DNA from 2 places in the Arthrobacter sp. 2MCAF14 genome. Region 2 is predicted to be linked to the other one. Evidence: predicted binding sites of a transcription regulator. Region 2 holds the regulator's gene; the other holds the start of a gene.
What was found. The regulator HspR, encoded in region 2, represses chaperone genes until heat shock. The targets are predictions, from matches to a motif close to AAGTTGAGTCNNNNNGACTCAACTT.
Positions count from the first base shown of each region.

Region 1: a site for HspR is predicted at 10,205-10,229, ahead of clpB (ATP-dependent chaperone ClpB). Genes of this name have one in related genera too.

Region 1 is NZ_JBFRHB010000021.1:17,542-29,217, forward strand. It holds gene AB4074_RS14745 (hypothetical protein) at 1-348, shown strand, start outside; gene AB4074_RS14750 (ATP-dependent DNA ligase) at 413-1,489, shown strand; gene AB4074_RS14755 (YccF domain-containing protein) at 1,554-1,955, shown strand; gene poxB (ubiquinone-dependent pyruvate dehydrogenase) at 2,045-3,781, shown strand; gene AB4074_RS14765 (sialidase family protein) at 3,804-5,501, opposite strand; gene AB4074_RS14770 (ABC transporter permease) at 5,534-6,295, opposite strand; gene AB4074_RS14775 (ABC transporter ATP-binding protein) at 6,292-7,092, opposite strand; gene AB4074_RS14780 (DUF1048 domain-containing protein) at 7,095-7,469, opposite strand; gene AB4074_RS14785 (PadR family transcriptional regulator) at 7,472-7,801, opposite strand; gene AB4074_RS14790 (2-phosphosulfolactate phosphatase) at 7,902-8,681, opposite strand; gene AB4074_RS14795 (DUF4031 domain-containing protein) at 8,678-9,547, opposite strand; gene AB4074_RS14800 (SRPBCC family protein) at 9,564-10,031, opposite strand; gene clpB (ATP-dependent chaperone ClpB) at 10,264-11,676, shown strand, end outside.
Region 2 is NZ_JBFRHB010000058.1:39-11,714, forward strand. It holds gene AB4074_RS23140 (CG0192-related protein) at 122-757, shown strand; gene AB4074_RS23145 (heat shock protein transcriptional repressor HspR) at 762-1,184, opposite strand; gene AB4074_RS23150 (DnaJ C-terminal domain-containing protein) at 1,214-2,179, opposite strand; gene AB4074_RS23155 (nucleotide exchange factor GrpE) at 2,528-3,208, opposite strand; gene dnaK (molecular chaperone DnaK) at 3,211-5,088, opposite strand; gene AB4074_RS23165 (DUF817 domain-containing protein) at 5,443-6,312, opposite strand; gene AB4074_RS23170 (oxygenase MpaB family protein) at 6,320-7,111, opposite strand; gene AB4074_RS23175 (TetR/AcrR family transcriptional regulator) at 7,164-7,889, opposite strand; gene AB4074_RS23180 (NAD-dependent epimerase/dehydratase family protein) at 8,047-8,982, shown strand; gene AB4074_RS23185 (MMPL family transporter) at 8,958-11,138, opposite strand; gene AB4074_RS23190 (MarR family winged helix-turn-helix transcriptional regulator) at 11,241-11,676, shown strand, end outside.

The DNA.
Region 1 (11,676 bases), on a different contig from region 2:
TCTTCTGCGGGCGACTCCGCAACCGCGAGCGCAAGCCCAACTCCTTCATCTGGGCCATTCGGGGGCTTCGCTTCGGCAGCCGAAATGTGCTCCACCATCTCCAAAGAAGCCACGGGAGCCTCGTTGCTGCCAATGTCGGCGGCGCAGGGGAAGACCGCCGAGCTGGAGCAATACAAGGCCGAGCTCACGGCCACGGCGGATCGCGTCCCGGACGCACTCAAGGCTGATTTCACCAACCTCAAGGACACTGCAATCGCCGGCTTGAAAGACCAAACCGTCTACTCAAGCGGCAAGTTCGAAAAGGCGATGGCTCCCGTAACCACTTGGCTGAGCGCCAACTGCAAGTAGCCCTTTATCCACCTAAGCGAATGAACGGGTAGCGCGGTCCCGGTGCCGCGGCAAGAATGGCTTCATGCAGCTGCCAGTCATGCCCCCTGTCGCACCCATGCTTGCCAAGGCGGTTGGCGCCATCCCGGACGGCGCCATGAGCTACGAGCCTAAATGGGATGGTTTCCGCTCCGTCGTTTTTCGTGACGGTGACGACGTCGAAATCGGTAGTCGCAACGAGAAGCCCATGAACCGGTACTTCCCGGAGCTCATCGAGGCGTTGAAGGCAAACCTGCCGGAACGCTGCGTCCTCGACGGCGAGATCATCCTGGTGGGCAGGTCCGGTGACCGCTTGGACTTTGAAGCCCTCCAGCAACGCATCCATCCGGCAGCCAGCAGGGTCAAGCTGTTGTCCGAGCAGACGCCGGCGAAATTCGTGGCCTTCGACCTGCTCGCCCTTGGCGATGAGGACTTCACGGGACGGCCCTTCGCCGAACGGCGGGCAGCGCTTGAACAAGCACTTGCAGGCGCCGCCGCTCCCATCCACCTCACCGCGGCAACCCGGGACAAGGGAACGGCAGAGCAGTGGTTCAACCAGTTCGAGGGCGCAGGCCTGGACGGCCTGCTCGCCAAGCCGCTGGATGGTACCTACCAACCGGACAAGCGCGTGATGTTCAAGGTCAAACACCAGCGGACCGCCGACTGCGTTGTGGCCGGCTACCGGGTTCATAAGACCGGTAACGACCTTATTGGTTCACTATTGTTGGGGCTTTATGACGACGGCGGCCGGCTATCCAACGTGGGCGTGGTGGGATCCTTCTCGATGCACAGACGCAAGGAACTGTTCGACGAACTCCAACCCCTCGTGACTGCGTTCGATGGGCATCCCTGGGCATGGGCCGAGCAGGAGGAAGGCAGCCGGACACCCCGCAACGCCGAAGGCAGCCGCTGGAGCGCAGGGAAGGATCTGTCGTTCACGCCCCTGCGGCCCCAACTCGTTGTGGAAGTGGCTTACGACCATATGGAAGGGGAGCGGTTCAGGCACACCACGCAGTTCGTGCGGTGGCGGCCGGACAGGGAGCCGGAGTCGTGCACCTATGAGCAGCTTGAGGAACCCGTGAAGTTCGATTTGTCAGCGGTCCTGGACACTGGGAAACGATAAATCAGGGGGATTTCAGGGCGAACCCCTAGGCCCACTCCGCGTTCCGCAGGGGACAATGGGAAATATGAAAACGCTGCTCAACATCATCTGGCTCGTCTTCGGCGGCTTCGTCCTGGCCTTGGGTTACTTCATGGCCGGAATTGTCTGCTGCTTGTTGATCGTCACCATCCCGTGGGGCATCGCGTCGTTCCGGATTGCCTCGTACACGCTGTGGCCGTTTGGTCGCATGGTGGTGGACAAGCCCGGAGGCGGGGGAGTCTTTCCCCTCATCGGCAATGTCATCTGGTTGCTGGTTGCGGGAATTTGGATCGCGATCGGCCACGTGGTCACCGCCTTCGCCATGGCCATCACCATCGTCGGGATCCCGCTGGCCATCGCCAACCTGAAGCTCATTCCGGTATCGCTCATGCCTCTGGGCAAGCAGATCGTGCCCAGCAACCGACCGTTCGTCAGCACCTACCACTAACCGTCCCGGCGTCGGGCTTCAGGCGCCATGGACTGTTCCGGAGTAGCGTAGGCCGTGTCTGCACTGCCTCCCCTCGAAAGGAACAGTCCATGTCCGCCGCCAGGAACACTGTTGCCAAGAACATCGTCGCCACCCTCAAAGCCAACAACGTCCAGCGCGTCTACGGCATCCCCGGGGATTCGCTGAACGGATTCACGGACGCGCTGAGGGAAGAAGAGAGCATCCGCTGGGTGCATGTCCGCCACGAGGAAGCAGCGGCGTTGGCAGCCGCAGCCGAGGCGGGCCTCACGGATGAATTGGCGGTGTGCGCCGGATCCTGCGGCCCCGGCAACCTGCATCTGATCAACGGGCTTTACGATGCCAACAAGTCCAGGGTTCCCGTGTTGGCCATCGCCGCCCACATTCCCAGCGAAGAGATCGGCAGCCAGTACTTCCAGGAGACGCACCCCCAGGAGTTGTTCCGGGAGTGCAGCGTGTACGTCGAGCACGTTGCCCATCCTTCGCAGATGCCCAGGGTCCTGGAAATCGCGATGCGGACGGCCGTCGAGAAGCGGGGCGTCGCCGTCGTCGTGATTCCCGGCGATGTTGCCCTCGCGGAGTCGCAAAGCGAGCGGACAGCGGTGATCCGGGCCGCACGTCCGGAGATCCGGCCCAACCCGCAGGAGCTCGCCGAGGCAGCGGACATTCTCAATGCGGCCGGCAAAGTCACTATCCTGGCCGGCGCGGGCACCGCCGGCGCGCACGCCGAGGTCATGGCCCTGGCGGACGCACTGGGCGCGCCGATCGTCCACGCGATGCGCGGCAAGGAGCACATCGAATACGACAACCCGTTCGACGTCGGCATGACGGGCCTTTTGGGGTTCAGTTCAGGCTATCGGGCGATGGAGAGCTGCGAGGCCCTGCTCATGCTGGGCACCGATTTTCCGTACCAGCAGTTCTACCCGGACAACGCCAAGATCATCCAGGTGGATGTCAGGGGCGAGCAACTCGGCCGGCGGGCCCGGATCGATCTTGGCCTTGTGGGCACGGTCAAGGACACTGCGGCCTCGCTCCTGCCCCTGATCGAGCGCAAGGCGAAGCGAACACACTTGAGTACTTCGCTCAAGCACTACGCCAAGTCGCGCGCCAAACTCGATGACCTGGCCTCTCCGGCCAAGGACGGGCAGCCCATCCATCCGCAGTTCGTGGGCAGGCTCGTGGATGAGTTGGCGGCCCCGGATGCGGTTTTCACGTGCGACGTCGGGTCCCCCACCGTGTGGGCGGCCCGGTACCTGAGCATGAACGGCCGACGCCGGCTGCTCGGCTCGTTCAACCACGGAACCATGGCCAATGCGCTGTCGCACGGAATCGGCGCGGCCGCCGCGTACCCCGGTCGCCAGGTGGTGGCACTGGCCGGCGACGGCGGCTTGACCATGCTGCTCGGCGAGCTGATCACCTTGGTGCAGAACAACCTCCCGGTCAAAGTGGTGGTCTTCAACAACTCCTCACTGAACTTCGTGGAGCTCGAAATGAAGGCCGCGGGGTTCGTCAATTTCGGCACGGAGCTCGAGAATCCGGACTTCGCCAAACTGGCAGAAGCTCTGGGCATCCGCGGTATCCGGGTGGACAACTCCTCCGGGCTGAAGGCGGGACTGGCTGAAGCCTTCGCCCACGACGGTCCGGCCCTCATCGACGTCCGCACGGCTCGGCAGGAACTGTCCATTCCGCCGGCAATCAGCGCCGAACAGGTCAAGGGCTTCACGCTCTACGCAATCCGGACGGTTCTCTCGGGCCGCGGCGACCAGCTCATCGACCTCGCAAGGACCAACATCCGCCAAATCTTCTAGCCGGAATCGTTACCGCGCGGGACTAACCAGCCGCCACTGCTCCCGAGCGCAGATCCAAACTGAAGCTGCGCTCGACCACCCGGGCGCCGCCGTCGTACGCCACCCCAAAAGTCAGTTCAAGCGAGTCCCGCGCCAGATCCTCGTCGGTGACGGTGTACGCCGGCGTGAAGTACAGCGCTTCCGCGCCCGGTGCCAGATCGGCGGGCGGGAAGTCCGCCGGATTGGCGTGCGGTCCCAGGAGTACGACGCCGGTGGCCGGCCGGGTGCCCAGGTTGCGGGCGCGGCCGGTGAAGGCGAGGATGTCCCCGGCTTTGTAGCCCGGAATGACCGGTCCGTAGTTGAGGTCCTGGGCTTCGCGGGTGCCGAGGATCTGCGCCTGCTCCGCGGAGTAGCCTTGGCCCACTTCCTTCCAGGTCTGGACGTCCCAGTCGCCGTCGTGGTCCGGGGAGATGACGTGGAATTCGCCGGCGTTCTGCCACGCAGCGGGTCGGCCGGGCGTGATGGAGCGCAGTTCCATGTGAAACTCGAGGGCATCGGGCTGGGTTTCAGGCTTACCCGATCCGGCCGAGGCCGAAAGCTGCTCCGTCAGTTGCTCAGCCGGGACGGAAACGAAGACGATTTCGAGGTATCCCTGCCGCTCGTAGAGGACGCCGATGTTGCCATCCGGCAGCCGCGCCGCCGTCGAGTACGCCGAGCTGCCCTCGCACAGGACCAGCTTGGCGGGCCAGCTGGCCCCGTTGTCCGTGGACAGGCTGAGGACCGTGTTGCGTCGCAGGGACGTGTCCTGGTTGTTGCTCGCGATCAGCCAGCGGTTCGTGGCCGGGGTGGCCAAGGAAATCACGCTTGGCAGGCCGTCGAAGCGGACCAGGGAGCCGTTGTCGCTTGGGTCGGGGAGGTCTTCCACGGGTTCCAGTTGGCTCCACGTCTCTCCGCCGTCATTGGAGACTGCTGCCACCCGCCGGGGAGTCGCGCGCGAATGCAGGAGGAGGCGGCCGTCGTCGAGGCACGCCACCTTGTTCTCGTTGGGGCCGATCCCGTCCGGACCCTTTCCGATCAGTGAACCGAGCGTCCAATTCTCGCCGTGGTCGTCGCTGTACGCGGAAGCCGCCTTGATTTCGCCGTCCACGAGCACGACGAATTGCTGTACCAGGCGTCCTGCGAACGGACCGGTGTGCATCTGGATTCCCTGCCCGGCAGCGGCAAAGATCCCCGTGATGCCGCGGTCGCGAGCGCCCGCAACACTGCCCAGTTTGAGCTGATCGGTGAGCCGCCGATGCTGCCAGGTGACGCCGTTGTCGTCGGAGAAGCTGACGTCGCAGTGCTGCACGTCGTCATCCGGTTCCAGGCCGCCTACCGCCTCGAAGAAACCGGCATGCGTCCCCGCGGCGTGGAACATGAAAATCCGCCCGGTCACGGCGTCCACCAGGAGGCTCGGATCGCCGTAGCCATTGAGCCCCGGGCCGGTGCGGACCACCCGCTGTTCCTCCCAGTGGCGGCCATTGTCCGTGCTGCGCCGGAGCAGGAGATCGATCGGATTGGGCAGGTCGTCGAGGTTCGGCCGGCCGTCATAGGCGGCGAGCACTGTTCCCACCGTGGAGACAGCCAGCGCGGGGATGCGGTACTGCCGGTAGCCTCCCGCGCCGCGCACCGCCAGGACGTGCTCGACGTCGGGACGGGCTTGGGGGAGTGCGGCACCATTGCGCTGGAGGTAGGAGGTCACACGTCTATGATACGAGATGGCGCCTTCGGCCCCTAGCTGATCTTGCGCCGGTAGGCTGCCGTGGCGAAGAAGTACGCGAGAACAAGGATGCCCAGGCACCATGCGAGTGCGACCCATATGTCGCTGCCGATCGGCCGTTGTTCAAACAGATCCTGGATCGTGTTGACGATCGAAGTGACTGGCTGGTTCTCTGCGAAAGCGCGCACGGGACCCGGCATGGTGGTCGTGGGGACGAAAGCCGAGCTGATGAACGGCAGGAAGATCAGCGGGTAGGAAAACCCGCCGGCACCGTCCACGGACTTCGCTGTCAGGCCCGCAATGATTGCCAGCCAGGTGAGTGCCAGGGTGAACAGCGCCAGGATCCCGATGACAGCGAGCCATGACAGCAGGCTTGCCGATGTGCGGAATCCCATGAGGACGGCCACCAGCACGATGATCACGAGGGAAAGCCCGTTGGCAACGAGGGAAGTCAGCACATGCGCCCACAGCACGGACGATCGTGCGATCGGCATAGAGTGGAACCGCTCGAAAATGCCGCTCTTCATGTCGGTGAACAAGCGAACGGCGGTGTACGCGATTCCCGATGCAATCGCGATCAGCATGATCCCCGGCAGCAGGTAGTTGACGTAGTTCCCGGTGTCTGTCTTGATGGCGCCGCCGAACACGTAAACGAACAGCAGCATGAGGGCGATCGGCGTGATCGCGGTGGTGATGATGGTGTCCGCGCTGCGGAAGATGTGACGCATGGAGCGGCCCAGCAGGACGGCCGTGTCTCCGAAGAAGTGTGTGCTCATGACTGGTCCTTACTTGACGCGACCTTGCCCTCGTTCCCCACAAGTGCGAGGAAGATATCCTCCAGGGTGGGCTGCTTTTCGACGTATTCGACCTTCGCCGGTGGGAGTAGTTGCTTGAGCTCGGCGAGAGTGCCGTTCGCGATGATGCGCCCTTGATGAAGGATGGCGATCCGGTCCGCGAGTTGTTCGGCCTCGTCGAGATACTGTGTGGTGAGCAGAACGGTGGTGCCTTGATTCGCGAGCTCCTGGATTACCTGCCACACCTCGATGCGTGCTTCGGGGTCGAGCCCGGTGGTCGGCTCATCGAGGAAGATCACCTCGGGCTGCCCGATCAGGCTCATGGCGATGTCAAGGCGACGGCGCATGCCTCCTGAATACGCGGACACTTTTCGGGATGCTGCCTCGGAGAGGTTGAAGCGCGCCAGAAGATCATCCGCCGCTTGGCCGGGGTCCTTCAGGTGGCGCAATTTGGCAACCAGCACCAGGTTTTCCCGGCCGGAGAGGATTTCATCGACTGCAGCGAATTGTCCGGTGAGGCTGATGGATTCCCGGACCCGCAGTGCTTGGCTCACGACGTCGAATCCATTGACGGTGGCCGTGCCGGCGTCCGGACTCAGCAGTGTGGACAGGATTTTCACCATCGTGGTCTTTCCTGCGCCGTTGGAGCCGAGAAGGGCGAAGATGGTGCCCGGCGCCACATCGAAGTCCACACCGCGCAGTACGTGCAATTCCTTGTAGGACTTTTCCATGCCCTGCACGCGGATCGCGGGTTCGCGGGTAGTGGATGCACTGGTCATGATTACCTCTCCTTCCCATCGTCCCCGGCAGCGGCGTCGATTGCCTTGACCAGGCGTTCGCGCTCCTTGTTGATCCACTGACCTACCGTGTAGTTGCGCATGAACGTTTCGGCGAATTCCACCGGGTCGTCACCGACGATCGAGCGGATCGGCGTTCCATCCGCGGCGCTCTGCTCGAACAGATCGGTGAGATCACCGAGCATCTGCAGCAGGATCTCTCCTTTGGTGATGGCCCCGAAGTACATCAGGTACCGTTCCAGCGCGGTCGCCGCCGCGCGATAGTCCGCGGGAAGCTGCTCCACGCGTGCCTTGTTTTGCCGGTATTGCTTCTTCTGTTCGAGCGATCCCGTGAGCTGCTCGATCCACCCTGTGGCCATGTTTACTTTCCTCCCTTTCGGAGCTGTTCCAGTCGCTCGGACAGGAAACTCCACGTATTCCAGAATTCGTCCAGTTCCTTCTCGCCCTGCTCGTTGAGCGAATAGACCTTGCGCGGCGGCCCCTTCTCTGACGGCCGCTTCTCGACGTCGACTAGGCCCTTTTGCTCGATCCTGACGAGCAGCGCATACACGGTGCCCTCGGCGATCTCGGTGAAGCCCTGCCCCCGGAGCAGCGTCGTGATTTCGTACCCGTACGCGGGATTCCCGGTCAGGAGGGCGAGAACGATGCCCTCCAGGGTCCCTTTGAGCATCTCCGTCATTTGCCTGCCCATCGGACACCTCCTTTCACTACTCAGTGTTACTAGCTACTGGTACATAGTACCGCTAAGTAGTGGAAGCGCAAGCCCCTATGGAAACCGCACCGAAGCGCACTCAGGGCCGCTGGAACGCGCCGTCCCTCAACAGGGCCACAGCGGACCCGGCGTCAAGTTCGGCGGCGATCTCGACGTCGTCCGCGTACCCTGCGCCGATCAACTCACGGCCGCTGGAGCAGCCTCGCAGAACGTCATGAAGCCGGGGTTCGGCGGCGTTGAACACGGCCATCGCGGCATCAGCCTCCGGCGCGAAACCTTCCCTGCCGTCTTCCGGTGTGAAGCCGCCTCGCCCTGCGGCAGCGAGCCCGGCAATGAAGGCGCCGGCCCCGATCTGATCCTCCACGGCGGGCCGGAGCGAACCGCCGGGCCAAAGCTCGCCGGCCGCGATCACCGCCACCACCGCATCCGGGGGGAGTTCGGATGCCACCCAATCCGCGGTGGCCGCTGCGTTTCGCAGTGACACGGCTGCGATAAGGGGGATTTCCCGGGCGAGCTCGTACGCGATCGACGAGCCGTTGGGTGAAGGCAGCACGACGCGGCTCAACGTCCGGGCGTCCCGCAGGCTCGACGGCGAGAGGCTCAGGCCGCCTCCACCTCGCGGACCCGCCAGTTGGGCATCGTGGTGGGCGGCGAAATCCTCAGCCCCGGTGTCCTTCCACGGATAGGGGAACACCATGGCGCCCCGATCGACGGCGACACTGACGCATGTGGTGAAGGAGAGGACGTCAACCACCACGGCGAGGTCCGCTCCGGACGCGACCGCATGGGCGCCGTCGAGCCCCCATTCAAACCTCACCGTGAACGGAAGCTGCCGGTGCACCGTCCCCGCCATGGTCATGACAGTTCGGCCTCCAGGTTGCGGCGTGCGGCATCGAGCCACAGGCTTTTCGCCCGTTCGCTGTGGAAGAGCGGATCCAAGGCGAGTAGTTGGCGGACGACGGCGGCGCGGCCTGCCGCGAAGTCTGCATCGCCGACGTGCGCGTAGTCCTCGCGGACAGCAGCCAGGTAGCGGGCGTAAGCCTTGGGTTCTGCGCCGAGGACGGACAGATCGGCGTCGCATAGGAGGGCGCCGAGATGGTCTCCCGGTTCGGGGCTGTGGGTGGAGGTCAGCCTGACAAGCCGGGCAACGTCGTCGATCACCTGCCCGGGAAGTCCCGCAATGGCTAGTCGGTCCTCGGCCAGCCTGGCCGACTGCTCTTCGTCCTGCCCGGCGATTCCCTCGTAGACGGCATCGTGGAACCAAGCGGCCAAAGTTACTGAGCGCGCGGGCGGCCCGGGTTCGGTGAGGAGATCCAAGGCTTCCAGGACCGCCAGCAAATGCGTGCGGCTGTGGTACTTCCGATGGTCCTCGCCCCAGCGTTCGAGCAATTCGAAACCCAGCTCCTCGTGTCCCGGAAGTGTCGAATTCCAGCGCTCCAGCAAGGGCACGGTGAGGGCCTTGTTCCGTTGGCGGGCGGGGATCCGCAAGCCACTCGCGATCAGTTTGCGCACCAAAATCCGGGCCTCCACGGGGATGGCACCTGCGGAAAGGAGGTCCTGGTAGCGGCGTTCCGGGACGTCGTAGTGATCGCCGTCGAAGGCGCGCTCGGGAATCCCCTCAGCCTCGGCGAAGGCATGCAGCTCCTCGAGCGATGTGTCCGAGACGAGGTGGGAAAACACGGTCCCGTGCGCGGGCCACAGCGGCGGATCAACGTAGACGGCCATGGCCTGCGCCGAGAAACTACGGGTTTTTCCGCGTGGCTACCGCCGAGAGTGCGGTCAGGCCTTTCTCGAAGTCGCCGCCCACCATCTTCTCCATGTTCATGAACAAAGCGAAGATTTTGCCGAGGCCCTTGTTCTCGCCGGTCATTGTCCAGGTGACGCGGGTGCCGTCCCCTTCGGGCACGAACGTGAACCCCGTGGGGTTGATGGCCTTCATCGGCTTGGTGAATTCGAGGCGGATGTCGATCTTGCCAGGCTCTTCCGAGCTGACGATTTCCATGGTTCCGGTGCCAGCCTTGTTGTTGCCGCTCCAGGCATACTTGGCTCCGACGCCGGATTCGTTGCCCGAGTAGCTGCGGCTCAGCTTGGGGTCAACGGCTTCCCACGGAGACCATTTGGTCCACTCGTGGAAGTTGTTGACGAAGGGGAAGATGTCGGCGGGCTCGGCGGGGATCAGCGCATTGCGAGTGACTGTGAAGGGTGCCATGTGCATATCGTACGGCGCTTTACCGGGATCGTGGGTGCGGGCCGCGCTGCGTTCCGGCGCGCAGCGCGCGGCCCACACCCACGGTTTCGACGGCGGGAGCCGCGGTAAGCGGAGAAGGCTATAGACAGCAGTTTCGCCGTCGGCAAACATGGAGCAGGGGGGATGATTCGCCAAAGTTGAGCATAGTAGACTCAACTTTGAGAAACAGTCTACTCCCGAAAGGAGCTCTTCCATGGACGTCAAATTCACCACCAAGAGCCAGGAGGCTCTTTCCGCGGCGGCCATGAACGCCTCCACCGCCGGAAATCCGCAGCTGGAGCCGGCCCACCTGCTCAAAGCGCTCATGGACCAGCGCGAGGGCGTCGCCGTAGCCCTTTTGCGCGCCACTGGAGCGGACCCGGATGCCGTGAGCGTGCAGGCGAGCTCGGCTATCAAGGCCCTGCCGTCGTCGTCGGGCAGTTCCGTGCAGCAAGCGCAGCTTTCCCGTCCTTCGATGCAGGCCATCCAGACCGCCCAGAACGAGGCTGAGAAACTCGGCGACTCGTTCGTGTCCACTGAGCACCTCCTCTTGGGGCTCTCGGCCGGAAGCGACGCCGTGGGGAAGCTACTGCGCGACGCCGGCGCCTCCCACGAAGCACTGCTCGCCGCCCTGCCGGGTGTCCGTGGCGACCGGAAAGTCACCTCGCAAGACCCCGAAAACACCTTCCAGGCCCTCGAGAAGTACGGCATGGACCTCACCGCCGTCGCGCGCTCCGGCAAGCTGGATCCCGTGATCGGGCGGGACAGCGAAATCCGGCGGGTCGTCCAGGTCCTGAGCCGGCGCACCAAGAACAATCCGGTGCTGATCGGTGAACCCGGCGTCGGCAAGACCGCTGTCGTCGAAGGGCTCGCCCAGCGCATGGTGGCCGGCGACGTCCCGGAAAGCCTGCGGGGCAAGACCCTGATCGCGCTGGACCTTGCGTCCATGGTGGCCGGCGCGAAGTACCGCGGCGAATTCGAGGAACGGCTCAAGGCCGTGCTGGAGGAGATCAAGAACTCCAACGGGCAGATTGTCACGTTCATCGACGAAATCCACACGGTGGTGGGCGCCGGTGCCACCGGTGAAAGCGCCATGGACGCGGGCAACATGCTCAAGCCAATGCTGGCCCGCGGCGAGCTGCGCCTCATCGGCGCCACCACGCTGGACGAGTACCGCGAGAATGTGGAGAAGGACCCTGCCCTGGAACGCCGCTTCCAGCAGGTCTACGTGGGCGAGCCCAGCGTGGAGGACACGATCGGTATTCTCCGAGGCCTCAAGGAACGCTACGAGGCCCACCACAAGGTAGCGATCGCAGACTCCGCCCTCGTGGCCGCCGCGACGCTCTCCAACCGCTACATCTCGGGCCGTCAGTTGCCGGACAAGGCGATCGACCTCGTGGACGAGGCCGCATCCCGGCTGCGCATGGAAATCGACTCGGCTCCTGAGGAAATCGACCAGCTTCGCCGTGCCGTGGACCGTCTGACCATGGAGGAATTGGCCCTCGCCCGCGAGACCGACGCGGCCTCCATCGAACGCCTCGCTGCGCTGCGCGCGGACAAGGCCGACAAGAAGGAAGCCCTCGCGGCATTGAACGCCCGTTGGGAATCCGAGAAGGCCGGGCTCAAC
Region 2 (11,676 bases):
GGAACACCGAAGGGCAGCGAGGCCTGGCACCCCAGCATGCTCCCTGCCCGCACAACGAGCCGAACCGGATTCAAATCATCAGCCCGGGCACATCGGTGGATCGAGGCTTAGGCTGGACCGCATGGCTATCATCCGTCGAGCAACCCTGAGTCCCAGCAAACTTGAACTCATCGAAAAGTACTTACCCGTCCAGTCATGGTTCAACATGGATGGCTCGGCGCCGCCCGAACTGCTTGGGGCATACCGCTTCGATGATCCGGACGGCGAAGTCGGCCTTGAGACCCATCTCGTCTCCCACGGCGGCAAGGTCTACCAGGTTCCCCTGAGCTACCGAGGTTCGAAATTGCCCGGCGCGGAGGACTCGCTGCTGGGCACCATGGAACACTCCGTTTTGGGCACGAGGTGGGTGTACGACGCCTGCGCAGATCCCGTCTACGTCGTCGCCCTGGCCACCGCCATCCTCACGGGACAGCAGGAAGCCGAACAGTTCGTGGACGTGGACGGCGTGCTGGAGCCACGCAAAAGTTCGGTCAACGTCAAAGGCAGCGGAACGCCCGGTGGCGAAGTCCCGGTGCTGAGCCCGGCAGCCCCGATCACCGAAGACGGCGTCACCAGCATCGAAGCCGGTGAGCTCACACTGCTGGTGAACCGTGTCCTCGATCTGGGTACACAGGGTTCGGAAGATTCGGCTTCCCTGAGGGGTACGTGGGCCGGGCAGGAAGCGCCGGTTCTGCTGGGGTCCCTCCCGCAGGCCTAGAGGATTACTCCCCCGGACGCGGCCGCCAGACGACAACTGCCTGGGATCGCGCCCGGGGGCGCTGCCCGCGGGCAAGGCTGACGACGTCGCCGGCTGCTCCCGCCGCGAAAATTCGGGCCTCCATCGGGCTCCGCCGGCGTTGCAGTTCCTCGCTCAACTCGGCCACGCGGAACTGAAGCGCGGCCACCTGGTTTTCGAGCTCGAGGATGCGCTTGATGCCCTCAAGGGACACGCCCTCGTGGGAGAGCCGCTGGACCTCGCGCAAGCGGTCGATATCGCGCTGGGAGTAACGCCGGGACTTGCCCGGGGCACGGCTCGGCGACACGATGCCGAGGCGGTCGTACTGGCGCAGGGTCTGCGGATGCATGTCAGCCAGTTCGGCCGCGACGGAGATGACGAAGATCGGCTGGTTGATGTCGATGCCCATGCCTACGTCCCCTCCCATGTGTTCTGCCGCTACAAGCGGGCCTTGGCGGCCAGGTCATGGCGAGGATCGGCGTCGGCAGTTGCCGCGGCGAATGCCTTGACGGCCTCCTCGGCCTGTTTGTTGAGGTTCTGCGGGACGGAGACGTCGATCGTCACCAGCAGGTCTCCGGTGCCCTTCGACGTCTTGACGCCGCGGCCCTTGACCCGGAGCGTGCGGCCGGAAGGCGTGCCTGCTGGGACGCGGACGGTGACGGTGTCGCCGTCGAGCGTTGGCACATGGATGTTGGAACCCAAGGCAGCCTCCGCGAAGGTGACCGGCACGTGGATGCGGATGTTGTCGCCGTCGCGGTTGAAGAAATCGTGGGGCTTGACGTTCACCGTGATGATGAGGTCCCCGTTGCCGGCTGCGCCGGGGTTGCCCTTGCCGCGCTGACGGACCTTCTGGCCGTCCCTGATGCCCGCCGGAATCTTCACTTCGATAACGTTGCCGTTGCTTTCGCGCAAGCTCACCGTGGTGCCGTGAATAGAGCCGGCAAAGGAAATTGAGGTGGACGCCGTACGGTCGCTGCCTTTTTGGGGCGCGCGCTGGAAACCGGTCTGTCCACCGCCGAAACCGCCGCCGAACAAGTCAGCGAACTCGGGAGGGATACCGCCGGCCCCTGCAGGCTGGCGTGCGCCGCCGCCGAAAAGCCCGCCGAACAGGTCCTCGAAGCCGCCATTGGCCGGCCCGCCGCGAGCTGCGCCCGGAGCGAAGCGTGCCCCGCCCATGGCGCGAATGGCATCGTACTGCTGACGCTCCTCGGCATCCGAGAGCACCGAATAGGCCTCCGAGATGTCCTTGAACTTCTTCTCCGCAGTAGCATCCCCGGAATTTGTATCCGGATGGTACTTCCGCGCAAGCTTGCGGTACGCCTTCTTGATGTCAGCGTCAGAGGCGTCCTTGGCGACACCAAGGATGGCGTAAAAATCCTTCTCAACCCAGTCCTGGCTGGCCACTCGGCTTCTCTCTTTCGTTCTGTGTTCGGTTGCGTAGCGCTACGCGAAGCATAGGCCCCCGCCCCTTCGCGTGGCGGCTAAGTCCTGCGGACTTCAGCCGCCCCTTCGCGTGGCGGATGTTGGCCTTCCCAACACTCGCAAGCTCGTGTCGGGGCCCTCGGCCAGATCCTTAGATTCCACTCCCGGGGCCTATGCTTCGCTTCGCGCCTGCTGTCGACTCACCTCAGGCGAGCCTACAGCGGGCGCGAAGCCGGATATGGGGCGGCGGTGTGGAGGGCACCGCGAAGCGGGCACCGCCCCATATCCGGCGAAGCGCCGAGGTGAGCAGACCTAGCGCGGTGAGTACAACTAGGCCGGCACAGCCACGATCACCTGGGCCGCACGCAGCACTCGGTCGCCGGAGCGGTAGCCGGAGCGCAGCACTTGGCTGACGGTGTCTACTTCGATGTCCTCGCCCGGCTGCTGGATGAGGGCTTCGTGGATCGTGGGGTCGAAGTCGACTCCGGTTTCCGCGATGCGCTCCAAGCCGTACGTCTTCAGCGCGTTCTCCAGCTTGGCGGCGATCGCGGCGAACGGGCCGTCCACGAGGTCACCGTGCTGGCGGGCGGCGTCGACGTCGTCCAGCACCGGCAGCAGGGAGTTCAGGACGCCGATGACGGCCATTTCCCCTGCGACGGCGCGGTCGCGTTCGACGCGCTTGCGGTAGTTGACGTACTCGGCCTGCAGGCGCAGGAGGTCGTTGCGGAGTTCCGCGGCCTCTGCTTCTGCAGCGGCACTGGGGGCCACCGACTCTTCAGCCGGAACCTCCATGCCGTTGAGGATTTCCTCAGCCTGGGACAGGGCGTCGCCCTCGGCGGCAGCAGCGGAATCAGCTGCCGATCCTTGGGGGTGGCGGGCGGCCCCGGTCTCCGGGTCAACCTTGCGGTTGTCGCGAATAATTGGCTTCTGCTGACCGGCTCCTTCACGCTCGTCGTGCTTGCCCTCGTTGTTGGAAGGTGAGTGCTCTGCGTCGTTGCCGTGATGAGGCATGCTTACTTCTTTTCGTCTTCGTCGATGATCTCGGCGTCGACGATGTCCTCATCGCCGGAGGCAGAACCCGACTTGGCACCGGCGTGAGCGCCCTCAGCACCTGCGGCGCTGCTTGCGCCATCCGGGGAACCGGCGTGCGAGTAGATCGCTTCGCCGAGCTTGGACTGCGAGTGCTGCAGCTTCTCGAAAGCGGTCTTCACTGCTGCGTCATCGGTGCCTTCGAGGGCCTTCTTGAGGGCGTCGACGTCGGCCTTGACCTCGGTCTTGACCTCTTCCGGCAGCTTCTCGTCGTTTTCGGCGATGAGCTTGTCCACGGAGTAGGCGAGCTGCTCGGCAGTGTTGCGGGTGTCGGTAGCCTCGCGGCGGGCCTTGTCCTCGGCTGCGTGTTCCTCGGCTTCACGGACCATGCGGTCGATGTCCTCCTTGGACAGCGCGGTGCCGCCGGTGATGGTCATCGACTGTTCCTTGCCGGTGCCCTTGTCCTTGGCGGAGACGTGGACGATGCCGTTGGCATCGATGTCGAAGGTGACCTCGACCTGGGGGACGCCGCGCGGTGCCGGAGCGATGCCAGTCAGTTCGAACGTGCCCAGCGGCTTGTTGTCGCGGGTGAATTCACGCTCGCCCTGGAAGACCTGGATGGCCACGGACGGCTGGTTGTCGTCAGCGGTGGTGAAGGTCTCGGAACGCTTGGTGGGAATGGCCGTGTTGCGCTCGATCAGGTGCGTCATGACACCGCCCTTGGTTTCGATACCGAGGGACAGCGGGGTGACGTCGATCAGGAGAACGTCCTTGCGCTCGCCCTTCAGCACGCCGGCCTGCAGTGCTGCGCCAACGGCAACAACTTCGTCCGGGTTGACGCCCTTGTTGGGCTCCTTGCCACCGGCGAGTTCCTTGACGAGGTCGTAGACGGCGGGCATGCGGGTGGAACCACCCACGAGCACGATGTGGTCGATTTCGGAGAGCTTGATGCCGGTCTCGGCGATGACGTCGTGGAACGGCTTCTTGGTGCGCTCAAGCAGGTCCTTGGTGAGGTCCTGGAACTTGGCGCGGGTCAGCTGCTCGTCCAGGTGGACCGGGCCGTCGGGGGTGACGGAGAGGTACTGGAGGGAGACGTTGGTGCTGGTGGAGGAAGAGAGTTCCTTCTTGGCTTGCTCCGAAGCCTCGCGCAGACGCTGGAGGGCGATCTTGTCCTTGGAAAGGTCGATGCCCTTGATCTTGAGCTGGTTCAGCAGGTAGTCAACAACGCGCTGGTCCCAGTCGTCGCCGCCGAGGCGGTTGTCGCCGGCAGTGGCGCGGACCTGGATGGTGGAGAAGCCGTCTTCGTCCTTGCCGACTTCCAGCAGGGAGACGTCGAACGTTCCGCCACCAAGGTCGAAGACCAGGATGAGTTCGTCTTCCTTGCCCTTGTCCAGGCCGTAGGCAAGTGCTGCGGCGGTGGGCTCGTTGACAATGCGGAGAACGTTCATGCCGGCAATTTCGCCGGCTTCCTTGGTGGCCTGGCGCTCGGCGTCGTTGAAGTAGGCCGGGACGGTGATGACAGCGTCGGTGACCTTTTCGCCGAGGTAGCTCTCGGCGTCGTTCTTCAGCTTCATGAGGATACGCGCGGAGATTTCCTGCGGCGTGTACTTCTTGTCGTCAATGGCGACGGACCAGTCGGTGCCCATGTGGCGCTTCACGGAAGCGATGGTGCGGTCGATGTTGTTGACGGCCTGGCGCTTGGCGATTTCGCCGACCAGGACTTCACCGGACTTGGAGAATGCAACGACCGACGGCGTGGTGCGGCCACCCTCGGCGTTGGCAATGACGGTGGGCTCGCCACCTTCGAGAACAGAGACGACGGAGTTAGTGGTTCCGAGGTCGATACCTACAGCGCGTGACATATGTTGCTTCCTTTCAATGGCCGACGATCGAGATTTCACCCGATTCCGCTACCCGTGAGGGGATTGGAGGGCGGGGAGCACTCAACCTTCGGCTAGTTGAGCGTTCTGCACTCAACTGTACTCAGGCCTCATTCAATGTCAATCTAAAGTTGAGTCAACTACACTCAACTCTGCCGAACGCGGGTCAAGAAACCCCGGAAACACGGGGATTTACGGCCGATTTCGCCGTGGGAGAACGCCCGCCGGCGGGGCTTGGGTTGAGGGCCGACGTCGAACTCGCGGGAAGAGTGCCGGTTCGCGTGAGCGCTCCGGCGACTCCGCAGCGTTCCGGCGATGTCGACGGCGGGTATTCCGTCAGCCGGAGGCGGCCAACGCCTCGTCCGGCTGCATCGGCTTGTACACCCATGCCACCAGCACCACGGAGATGATCATCAGGAGGAACCACGAGACGAGCTTGTCCGGGGACACCAAGTGCCAGCCATCCAGTTGGCTCGGATACAGCCAGGCGTGCGACCAGGTGGCGATGTTCTCGGCAATCCAGATGAAGAGCGCCACCAGCAGGAATGCCAGGACCAGCGGCATCCGGAGTCGATGCCGAAACACCCGGAAGTACATGACGCACCGGCCATAGATCACGACGACGGCGGCCAGCAGAACCCAGCGGGCATCAACGATGTAGTGGTGGGAAAAGAAGTTCACATAGATGGCCGCAGCCAGGACCGCAGTGATCCAACGCCTTGGATACCCGGCGAAGCGCAGGTCGAAAACCCGGTAAACCCGCACCATGTACGAGCCGACCGCCGCGTACATGAAGCCACTGAAGAGCGGAACGGCGCCGACGCGGAGAACACCCTCGGCTTCATACGACCACGAGCCGACGTCTGTCTTGAACAACTCCATGACCGTTCCCACCATGTGGAAGAGCACGATCACCCTGAGCTCGCGCAAGGTTTCCAGCTTCGTGGCCACCATCAGGACTTGGATCACGACGGCGGCGATCGTCAGGAAATCGTTCCTCGCGAGGCCGGAGTTGGCTGGATACCAGAGGTGGGCACCGAAAATGACGGCAAGGAGCGAAGCGCCGAAGATGCACGCCCACGCCTGCTTGAGGCCGAAGACGGTGAACTCAGTGAGCCTGGATCGAAGTCCTCGGGCCGGGGCACCGCCCAGGAAGCGGCTCGCGCTCCCGTCGATAAGTTCCTCAACCGCGGTGAGCTCACGCATCGGCGCCCTACTCGCCAGGGCCGAGCTCGCCCGGTCCGAGCCGGCCAAGATAGTAGTTCTTCGGCCAATGCCTGACTTTCTCCGGCAGCTTTGGGTAAGCCGCTGCCAAGAGGCGCATGGTGCCGTCGAAGCTGCGCCGATGCAGGGTATTCCAAGGCAGCCCGAATCCCGCCCGAAGCTGCTCCGGCAGCAGGCCCGCGGTCAGCAGCCGGACCAACGGCATGCTCAAGCGCATCAAAAACGGCCCGCTCGTGGGGTAAAGGAGCTCGTGGGCCACCCGCAAAGCGGCTGCATCCGGTTCGAGGTTCCGCAGGTATTCATCCCGATAGCCCGCGAAGGCCGAGCGGTCGGCAGGCCAGAGCTCGGCGGGAAGCTGCAACGCCGTCCCGACCCGCGCATACTCACGGTAGACCCGATCGGCTGTGTCGTCGTCGAGGGCTCCATGGACCTTTTCGTAAACGGTGACGGCGGTGTCATAGAGGGTTGCCACGACCCAGAGCTGGGATTGCGCGTCAAAGGCGTTGTATCCGGGGGCGGAATCGTCCGCTGGCCGGCGAACCGGTGCGTGCGCACGATTCACAGCCCGGCGCACCGCGGCCAATTGCTCGTCCGAGCCATAGACCACAGCGTAGACGTACGTCATGGTGGCTCGCAGCCGGTCCAATGGCCGTTCGGCGAAGTTGCTGTGCTCGGCGACGCCGTGACCGACCGCGGGATTGGCGATCTGCATCAGGATGGCGCGCCCTGCTCCGGCGAGCAAAACGCCCTCCGCGCCGATGTCAGCAAGTCCGCGAGCCATGCAGTTACTGTACCTTCGGGCACGGGCTTTCATGCACGGTTGCGGGGGGCGGCTACAGCCCCACGATCCCCTGCAGCACCGTGAGCTGGTGCTCAAACAACTCGTCGCGGGCCGGGAATGTGTCGGCCCCGTATTGGCCGAACACCTCGAAGCTGACCGCCCCGAAAACCGACGTCCACACCAGCACGCCCCTGGCCAACGCGGGTTCGGGAACGGCCACTCCCAGTTCGGCCCGGATGGCCGCCAGGTCCGCGGCAAGGGCTGGAGGAACGACGACGGCGGGCGCCGCGTCGGCAGCCAAGGCACCTGCGCGGTACGCGGCGTCGAAGATCCCCACCATCCGGTAGATCACCCGCGTTCCGGGTTCCGTAGTGCGCTCGGCGGGCGCTTGGTATCCGGGGACCGGGCTGCCGAACAGGAGGGCATACCTCGCCGGCTCGCGCAGGGCCCACTGACGAACGGCCCGCCCGAGCGCCAGGAATCTGCCGCTGTAGTCGTCCTCGGGGAGGGCGTCTACGGCGGCATCCACCTCATCGCCCAGCTCGCCGTAAGCGTCAATCAGCAAGAGGGTCAAGAGTTCGTCGCGGCTCTCCACATACCGGTACACGGCGGAGGACACCACGCCAAGATCGCGCGCGACAGCCCTGAGGGACAAGCCCGCGGCGCCATGCAAGGCAAGGTGTTGGCGACCCAGTCGGATGATGTCCGCCACGGTCTGGGCCCGGGCCCGCTCGCGGGGCGTCGGTTGTCTGGCCGCTGCGGCCAAGGGATGTTCCATCCATCCAGCATGCCACAAAAGAGAGCACTGGAAACAAATGTGAGCAGTGCTCTTGACATGGAATTCGAAAAGGCTCATCCTGACTTCAGAGAGCACTGCTCTCGAATTAGATTTCAACCCAAGAACTAAATCCCCCAAGCAGAAAGTGAGCAACACCATGTACGTCGTCACAGGAGCAGGCCCCGTGGGATGGACCATCGCCGAGCAACTCGCGGACCGCGGCGAAAACGTGCGCATCCTGACGCGCTCAGGCAGCGGACCGGACCACCCGCTGGTCGAAAGGCTCCGCGTCGATGTTTCGGACCCGGCCAAGTTGGCGCAAGCCTTCGACGGCGCCACGGCCGTCTTCCACTGCATCCACGGTTCTGCCTACCGGGCCAAAGCCTGGGCGGCCGAGCTTCCCGGAGCAGAGCAAGTGGTGATGGACGCCGCTGCGGCGGCAGGCGCCGTCGTCGTCTTCCCGGAGAGCCTTTACTCCTACAGCGAGCCGGACAAGACCATCACCGAAAGCAGCCCCCGCGAAGCGACCGGCGGCAAGCGCGGCATCCGCTCGGCCCTGTTGAAGGCCCGGCAAGCCCACCCGGCGAATACCGTCAGCGTGGTGGCGGGCGATTTCTTCGGGCCACGAGCCCGCATGGCGCACGCCGGCGAGCGCATGGTCCCCCTCGTCCTCAAGGGCGAGACCGTCCAGGTTCTCGGAAGCGCCAAGCAGCCGCACTCTTTCACATACGTCCCGGATCTTGCCGCCGCCATGATCGCCGCGGCCCAAAGGCCCGAACTCTGGAACTCGGTATTGCACGCCCCCACGGGTCCGGCAATGACGATGCGGGAAATTGCGGGAAACTTCGGACGCTCGGCCGGCATGCCCGAACCGAAGCTGAGCGTGGTTCCGGGCTGGCTGCTCCGGACCCTCGGCCTGTTTTCAACCGACATGCGGGAGCTGGCCGAAATGTTGTACCAGTTCGAGCGTCCATTCGTCATGGACTCCACAGCGAGCCAGGCCAAGCTCGGGCTGGAACCGACACCGCTTTCAGATGCGATGGCAGCGACCGTGGCCTGGTGGCGGGATCAGGAAGCCGTGGCTGCCCGCTGATTCTCCTTCGACGCCGGATCGCGTGCCAGGCGTCCCGGCCACCAGATGCGCCGGCCAATGTCGTAAGCCAAGGCCGGTACTAACAGCGAGCGCACGATCGTGGTGTCGAGCAGCACTCCGAACGCCACAATAAAAGAGATCTGCGCAAGGAAAAGGATCGGGATGACCCCAAGGGCAGCAAAAGTGGCGGCAAGAACGACGCCCGCCGAGGTAATCACCCCGCCGGTTGCACCGAGGCCCTTCAAGATACCGGCGCGGGTTCCGTCGAGCCTCCACTCTTCCCGGACGCGGGTCATGAGGAAGATGTTGTAGTCGACGCCGAGGGCCACGAGGAATACAAAACCGAAAAGCGGAACCGAGGCATCCGCTCCGGGGAATCCAAACACATGGTTGAACACCCAGGCCGACACGCCCAACGCCGCCGCATAGGACAGCACTACGGTGCCGATCAGCAACAGTGGCGCCAAAACGGACCGCAGCAATGCCATGAGCACCAACAGGATGACCGCCAAGACGATCGGGATGATGCGCCACAAATCAGACTGTGCGCTGGCGTTGGTGTCCACGGCAGTGGCGGTGGTTCCTCCGACCAAGGTTCCGGGCGCCTTGTCGTGCAGCTTCTGCCGGAGGGCGGCGATGGTCTGCTCGGCCTTCGCCGAATCTGCTTCTGAGGACAGGGTGGCGTTGATCAGCACCCGGCCGTCCCGCACCAAGGGGACAGTGTCCATCGCGGTTTCCGCCAGCGGGCGGACGCCGGAATCCGGTTGAGCGGCAACCACGGATGCATCCGAGATGCCTTCCTGGGCTTTGACCCCGGCAAGTACCGCGGCCGCCGCCTTTTCGTCGGCCACAACCACCACCGGGCTTCCCGCACCGGCGGGATAATGCCGGCCCAATGCCACTTGGCCGTCTACTGCCTCGGATTTGCTTAGGATGAGCGCCGACTGTGGAACACCGCTGGCCTGGAGTTGCAACAGGCCAGCGGCGCAGACCACTAAAACGGCAGCTGCGCCCAGCCATACGGCCCTGGGCCGCCTGGCTATGATGCTTGCCAGAAGCCTCCAACCCCGGGGAATGCCGGAGTTGGCTGGGACTTTCCTCGGGGTACGCGGCCAAAATGCGGACCTGCCGAGCAAGCCAAGCGCAGCAGGAAGCAGTGTCAGGCTGGCCAACATTGAAAAGCCGATTCCGATTGCGCCGATGGGCCCCAGTCCGCGGTTTGAATTCAGTTCTGAGAAGAGCAGGCAAAGCAACGCCAGCGCGACCGTTGTCCCGGAGGCCAGGATGGCCCCGAAGCTGCCTCTGTACGCGCGTCCCACAGCCGACCATTTGTTCGGCGCGTGGCCCAAGGCCTCACGGTAACGGGCCACAAAGAGGAGGGCATAGTCGGTGGCCGAGCCAACCACCAGGATGGACAGGATCCCTTGGCTTTGTCCCGTCAATGGGATGACGCCCGACTTCGCCAAGGCAAAGACCAACAGAATGGAACCGCAAAGCGCGAAGACGGCGGTAAGCAGCACCACAAAGGGCAGCACCACGGATCGGTAGACGGCTAGCAGGATGACCAAGACGGCACCGAGTGCCGCGAAAAGCAGTATCCCGTCGATGCCCCCAAAAGCGCTGACCAGATCGGCGAGGAAGCCCGCCGGTCCCGTCACGTAGGTGGTTGTTCCAGCGGGAAGTGCCGCCCCGGCCGCAAAATCCGTCACCTTTGCACGAAGCGCTTGGATTCTCCCTTTGACCCGGTTTCCATCGTCTACCGGGACGATGAATTGCGCCGCCTTGCCATCCGCGGACGGAATCGGCCCAACCGTCGACGTCGAGTGGCTGACCCCGTCGGCGGCAGAGAGTTGGGTGCCGAGGGATGCCAATCCGGCCAGTTGAACGGGTGAAAGCTTCTCAGGAGACTCGATCAACACCACCGCGGGAACATTGCCGCTGGAAATGAACCTGCTTTGCCATTCACGGGCTTCGGTGGATTCGGCGCTCGCTGGAAGGAAGGATGATTGGTCGTTGCTGGACACCTCGCTGAGCTTTCCAAAGGTTGGGCCGCCGATTCCACCGACCCCCATCCACGCCACCAGCGATAGCACCGCGCCCGCCAACCACCACCCCGAACTGCTGCGTCGGCCGGTTCCAGTCCGCTTGTCTGTCATGCCCACACCCTTCCTAACTACTTCCATGACGAAATATATCTATCATGGAGATAATTGGTCAATGACATCCCGGTGGGATAATTTGAGGCTGAAGGAGGCCTCATGGATGACAATCAGCACGTCCGGTCCGCGGCTGTACTCCTCGGGCTACTCCAGCAGTTCACGGTCGAAACGGAGCGGTATGTGGAGGCCATCAGCAACCGCCACCACCTCCATCGAACGGACCTGAACGCATTGGCTGCCATGGTGGCTGCCGCACGGGAGGGCAAGACCATGACTCCCGGGGCGCTCAGGGCGGCACTCAACCTGAGTTCGCCGGCAACAACCGCACTTGTGGACCGGCTCGACCGGGCAGGCCACTTGGAGCGCCGCCGCAGCGAGAAGGACCGCCGCCAGGTTCATCTGGAGATGACCGATTCCGCGCGCGCCACCGGCAGCGAATTGTTTTCTCCCCTGGCGGGCGCTATCGCCCCGGTAATCGACGCACTTTCGCCGGAAGAACTCCGCATAGTCATGACTTTCATGCAGGGCGTCATCG